2 regions of the Clostridium facile genome follow, and region 1 is predicted to be linked to the other one. Evidence: predicted binding sites of a transcription regulator. Region 1 holds the regulator's gene; the other holds the start of a gene.

What was found. Region 1 encodes Rex, which represses fermentation and respiration genes when NADH is low (regulators of the CRP and FNR family bind a similar motif). Its sites were predicted from a motif close to ATTGTTAANNNNTTAACAAT; they were not measured.
Region 2: a site for Rex is predicted at 1,695-1,714, ahead of adhE (bifunctional acetaldehyde-CoA/alcohol dehydrogenase). Genes of this name have one in related genera too.

Annotation. Positions count from the first base shown of each region.
Region 1 covers NZ_JACOQK010000001.1:1,229,027-1,232,237, reverse strand. Annotated here, with positions in the region: gene H8Z77_RS05190 (chorismate mutase) at 1-490, opposite strand, end outside; gene H8Z77_RS05185 (hypothetical protein) at 649-1,221, shown strand; gene H8Z77_RS05180 (redox-sensing transcriptional repressor Rex) at 1,324-1,965, opposite strand; gene H8Z77_RS05175 (isocitrate/isopropylmalate family dehydrogenase) at 1,986-3,143, opposite strand.
Region 2 covers NZ_JACOQK010000001.1:338,183-341,393, reverse strand. Annotated here, with positions in the region: gene glmS (glutamine--fructose-6-phosphate transaminase (isomerizing)) at 1-283, opposite strand, end outside; gene trmB (tRNA (guanosine(46)-N7)-methyltransferase TrmB) at 583-1,251, opposite strand; gene H8Z77_RS01290 (cupin domain-containing protein) at 1,265-1,582, opposite strand; gene adhE (bifunctional acetaldehyde-CoA/alcohol dehydrogenase) at 1,797-3,211, shown strand, end outside.

The DNA of each region.
Region 1 (3,211 bases):
TGGAATTTTCCAGTGGTAAAATTCCAAAATCCACTTTTTTATTCTGTACTGCCTGGAAAACATCCTCAAATTGGTCAAACATAGTAATTGTGGCATTTGGGAATTTTTTTTGGCAAGCTAGATAAGAATAAGCCCCTACAACTCCCTGACATCCAACTGTGGGGTGTTCTGGCTGCTGATGGCCTGCCTGGATTTCTTCTAATAGCTTCAGGGTATCCAACGTGTAATCCAATACTTCTTTTTGCTGTAGGCATTTGCTGATATTCATCAGGGTAGAAAACAATACCTTAGCGCCTTCTGCGTTTTCGGGCGCAGCTTGGGAACTAATCCGCTGTATAATCTGATCTTCCCGGTCTTTATGGAAAATAGGGAGATTATTTTCTTTTTTATAGGCCGCTACCCCTTTTACAATTTCCATTCTTTGCTCAAATAATTGCAGTAAATTTTGGTCAATCTGGTCAATCTGGCAGCGTAATTCATCCAAATTCATGGTTCATTAGGTCCTTTCTAGAAATCTATTCTTAATATTTAATAAGAAATCAAAAATTTCATTTGATATTATTATAACGGAAAATAACTTCCTTTACAAGTATATGGAATAAAAACCAGCCATACTGTTCATACTTCTGCCAGGAGGTGGCATAATCAATGCGAAAAAAATTACATTATAGTTTGGAAAATCCCCTTGATATGGATTCCAGCATACGGTTAGAGAAGAAATTAAATGACATCAAAGGGGTAAGGGCGTTCGTAAACGGAGCAGCGGCAGAAGTAAATTTATCCATACCGAAACAATCTGATATGGAGGTGGGATTGGAACAGATTATTGATGATGAAGCAATGTTAAAATGCTTTCATGACCATGATTTATTCGATCCACAATATCAATTCTGGCAAATTTATGATGTTGCCACAATACCAGATTTGGATTTGGAATTTTTTGTGTCCCGTATGGGAGGGCTATTGAAAAGATCAAAACTTCCTTCTTATAAAGTGGTAGAATCCTTGGCAAAGCAGAACAAGATCAAGCTTTCCCATGTCAAGGGATTAGAGTGGGAAGAGCAGGCAATTAGTGGGAAAATACAGGGAAAGCGTGTTTCCTGTGGCACGGGGGAATATTTTCACCTTCCAAGGGCAACGTTTTCCCAACCAAAACTCTATTTTGCATGCGAAGATAATGTTTTGGGATATATCGAGTTTACAGCAGATAAACGGATATAATAAAATACCATGAATATTTCGCCTATAATAAGAATCTCCTGTTATAGTTTTACCCTATAACAGGAGATTTTTTACAATCCCATTTCTAAAAGGAACAGGAATTTATTGTTTTGTATGGTTCGTTACCTTATAACTTAAGGTCATTAAACTGTCACTAAGATGTACATTTTCCGCCACCACATTTGGGTAATCCATCATAATATCATAGTGGCTAAAATTCCAAAAGCCTTGGATTCCTAATTCAACCAGTTTTTCTACAATCGCATGGGCACTTGTCTTGGGCACACAGAGGATAGCGACAGTAGGGGAGTTTTGTTTGCAAAATTCACCCATTTCTTTTACATCTATTATGGTTTGATTCGCAATTTTAGTGCCAATCAGATTGGGGTCACGGTCAAATACCCCAATTAATTCAAATCCTTTCCCTTTAAAACTGGAATAGGAAATAATAGCACGACCCAAGTTACCAGCACCGATTAAGATTGTTTTTTGTTGGCTTTGTAAGCCAAGAATCTTGGAAATCTCTTCGTGGAGATGTGGCACATTATAGCCATACCCCTGTTGGCCGAATCCACCAAAACAGTTTAAATCCTGCCTAATTTGGGATGCGGTCAACCCCATTAAATTGGATAATTCACGGGAGGAAACCCTTTCAACACCGGTACGGAGCAGTTCACCAAGAAATCGATAGTACCTTGGCAGACGGCGGATCACCGACATAGATACTTCGTTGTTTTTTGGCATGGTCTTTACCTACCTTTTTATTAGAGTTTTGTTGTGGTTTCCATGACATAGTTTCCGAATTCTTCTGTGGTAGCCCCATCAGAATGACCGGTTACTTTGAGTTTCTTTTCTTCATACATGCAGATATCCAAAGCACGTTCCAAGCGGTCTGCTTCTGCCTGGTAACCAATGTGAGACAACAGCAGTACGGTTGCACGCAGCATAGAGCATGGATCTGCGTATTTGTCACGGCCTTCATTTACCATACGTGGTGCGGAACCGTGGATTGCTTCAAACATTGCATATTGTTTTCCCAAGTTTGCGCTGCCAGCAGTACCTACGCCACCTTGGAATTCAGCAGCTTCGTCAGTGATGATATCGCCATACAGGTTAGGCAAAATGAATACACGGAAATCTGTTCTTCTTTTTTTATCGATCAATTTTGCAGTCATGATATCTATATACCAGTCATCTGTTGTGATTTCTGGGTATTCTTTAGCAACTTCTTTACAATCTCGCAGGAAATTACCATCTGTTGTTTTGATAACATTTGCTTTTGTAACAATGGAAACACGGTTTTTACCGTTCTTTTTCGCGTAATCATATGCCAAACGGGCAATGCGGTCGGTACCCTGTTTAGTGGTAACGGTGAAGTCGATTCCCAAATCTTCGTCTACATTGACACCGCAGGAACCCAAAGTGTAAGCGCCTTCTGTATTTTCCCGGAAGAAAGTCCAGTCAATCCCTTCTTCTGGCACTTTTACTGGACGAACATTCGCAAACAGATCCAGTTCTTTTCTCATTGCAACGTTGGCGCTTTCGATGTTTGGCCATGGGTCGCCAGCACGAGGGGTAGTAGTAGGCCCTTTTAGGATAACATGGCAGGATTTCAGTTCAGCCAGTACATCGTCTGGGATAGCTTTGCCGCAAGCAACACGATTTTCGATGGTTAAACCATCAATTACTTTAAATTCAATTTTACCTGCCGCAACAGCATCTTTTAATAAGTATTCCAAAACTCTTTGCGCTTCATGGGTGATAACTGGGCCGATTCCGTCACCGCCGCATACACCAATAATAATTTTGTCTAATTTTTGGTAGTCTACAAAATCTTTTTGCGCTTTCATGCGTTCAATACGTTCCAGCTGAGATTTGACTACTTTTGCAAATTGTTCTACTGCAATATCCACTTTGCTCATGTTTTTGTCTCCCTTAATTTAATAATATCTTATACTTCTAGAATATAGCATATTGTTTAACAAATATT
Region 2 (3,211 bases), 890 kb from region 1:
TAACTCTTTCATTTCCGTGTGGATGGGAGTTTACATCAGATGGTTCCCCATGGGTTGCCCAACGGGTATGGCCAATCCCACAGTGTCCAGTAGGGCGGTGGGTTTCTTCCATTTTCTGTTCTAGGTTATCCAAACGACCTTTTGCTTTTTCAATTACGATTTTATGATTCTCAAATACAGCAATACCGGCGGAGTCATATCCCCGGTACTCCAATTTTCTTAATCCATCTATTAATACGTCAGTGGCATTCTGTTTGCCAACATATCCTACGATGCCGCACATAGTTGATCCATATCCTTTCTTATTTTAAAATAAAAGGCTGCCAGCTTTTTGTTACAGAAAAATTTGTTTTTTGTAACTGGCATAACGGTCCTTTTTATAAACCGGAAAGGTATCCGCCGAATATTTCGATTACCTTTCACCTCGTCACCTGAGTAGGCCTGGCGCTTTTGTTGCAGTATATTTTTCTATCCCCCTTTGATACTGCGAATGATCTATATTTATAGATAATTTATTATAACATATTTTATGTGGGAGTGGCTTATCTTTTTTTTAATTTTTTCCTAATTATAAAATTCAATTTACAATTGTGGTAAGTTTGTTTTACGGGCAAGTAAAAATTTCGTGGGAATCCCCTGCTCTGTAAATTTTATTTCATGTTCGGTAGTTAATAAATCCTCCGGGTAATCGCTATGGTGCAAATCCCTTGTTTGGTAAACAATTTCAAATCCAGCCTGTTCAAAATACTCAAAGGATTCCTCAAATAATTCGTCATCATCTGTTTTAAAATAAATTTCTCCATTATCCGCTAAAAACTCACGGTATTTTAAGAGCTGACGGGTATGGGTTAAGCGGCGTTTTTTATGGCGTTTTTTGCTCCAGGGATTGCAAAAATAAATATAAATCCGCTGAATGGCATCCTGTTGGTTTAATACTCCATCAATATATTCAATATTAAAAGAAGTCAATTTTAAATTCTCTACAGGAGTTTCTCCAAAAATTTGAGCAACATTCCGGCGGGCAACCCCTAAAATATCCATGCTAATATCCACTGCAAGATAATTGATATTTGGGTTTTGATAAGCCAACTCGGAGATAAATACCCCTTTTCCACATCCCAGTTCCAAGTGCAATGGTTGATTTTTGGAAAACAGCTGGTTCCATTTTCCCTTGCATTGCTCTGGCTGTTCAATAAAATAATCGCAAGCATAGAGTTCTGGGCGAGCCCAAGGTTTTGTCCGAATTCTCATAATTTCATCCTCTTTATTTCGTCAAATTTCCAAATACACAGAGCCAAATGCAATTTGGCTCTACTGAAGTTTCCGCAACACGGTGTTTCTGATGGGCGGGAATCAACAAACTGTCCCCTGGCTGCAAACAAATTTCATGGTCCTCAAACTGAATCACAGCGTTCCCTTGTAATACAGAAACCCATTCATCCTCTGTTTGATCGTACCAAAATCCACTGGGAGAACGATGTCCTTGCGAAACAATTTTTTCGATCCGAACACTTTTTGAACAAACCAGTTCTTCCACCTGTTCCTGTGGCAAAATTTCTTTTGGTGACGCAAACAAGTTCATTTTTTTCACCTCAAATTCCAGTCAAATAGCTGAAAAGCATTATAGCATATTTTCAGGATAAAAATCAATAATAGAGAAAAAAAGAAAAATTCAAATTATTTTTCAAAAACACATTGACAAAACTTTAACAATCAGGTATAATGTAGTCAAGAAATCGTTAAAACTTTAACAAACTTAGTTGGTATATCACTGTGATGAATAGGAGGTTCCCTATATGGCTACAAACAAAACAGTAACTATTGAAAAACAACCCTTAGATACATCCGCAATGATTGACAATCTGGTATCCAAGGCAAAAAACGCTTTAGAGGAGTTTATGTCCCTCAATCAACAACAAGTGGACCATATTGTCCACCAAATGGCTTTGGCTGGTTTGGATAACCATATGAAACTAGCTAAAATGGCTGTGGAAGAAACCAAACGAGGTGTTTGTGAAGATAAAATTATTAAAAACATGTTTGCTACCGAATATATCTGGCATAGTATTAAAGATGAAAAAACTGTTGGTATTATCAACGACAATGAACTGGAAGGCTATATGGAGGTTGCGGAACCAATCGGCGTTATTGCCGGAGTAACACCGGTAACGAACCCAACCTCTACCACAATGTTCAAGGCGTTAATTGCCATCAAGTCCCGTAACCCAATTATTTTTGGGTTCCATCCATCTGCTCAAAACTGTTCCGCCGAATCCGCACGCATTTTGAGAGATGCTGCAATCCAGGCAGGCGCCCCTGAAAACTGTATCCAATGGATCGACACCCCTTCCATTGAGGCAACTGGCTTACTAATGAACCATCCTGGGGTAAACATGATTTTGGCAACAGGGGGACCCGGTATGGTAAAAGCAGCCTATAGTGCCGGAAAACCAGCATTGGGAGTTGGTTCTGGTAATGTTCCAGCTTATATCAATAAAACCTGTGATGTTCCAGCTGCCGCCAACGATATCATGCTTTCTAAGACCTTTGATAATGGTATGATCTGTGCATCCGAACAGGCAGTGATCATAGACAAAGAAATTTCCGATGAATTCCGTAAAATTTTACAAGACAACAACTGCTATTTTGTAAAAGGAAAAGAATTAGAACAATTATCGGAATTCTGTTTCCCAAAAGAAAAAGGCTGTACATTAAATGGTACTATTGTAGGACAGTCCGCAGAATGGATCGCACAGCAGGCTGGATTCGAAGTACCAAAAGGAACAAAAATTCTAGTAGCTCCCATTGATGGCGTTGGAGAAGAATATCCACTTTCCAAAGAAAAGCTCTCCCCTGTCCTGGCTTATATCGAGGTAGACAGCGTAGAACAAGGGTTTGACCTCTCCAAACAGATGTTAATCCTAGGCGGTATGGGCCACTCCGCTTCCATCCACACCAAAGACAATGATATGGTTGCTGCTTTTGGTGAAAAAATGCAGGTAGGACGTATCCTGGTGAATTCCCCTTCCTCTCAAGGTGGTGTTGGTGATATCTACAATACCAATATGCCTTCTTTAACCTTAGGTTGTGGTTCTTTTGGACGGAATTCCACTACCCAAAATGTTTCCACCACCAACCTGATTAACATCAAGCGTGTTGCCAAAAGGAGAACAAATATGCAGTGGTTTAAAATCCCACCAAAAATTTATTT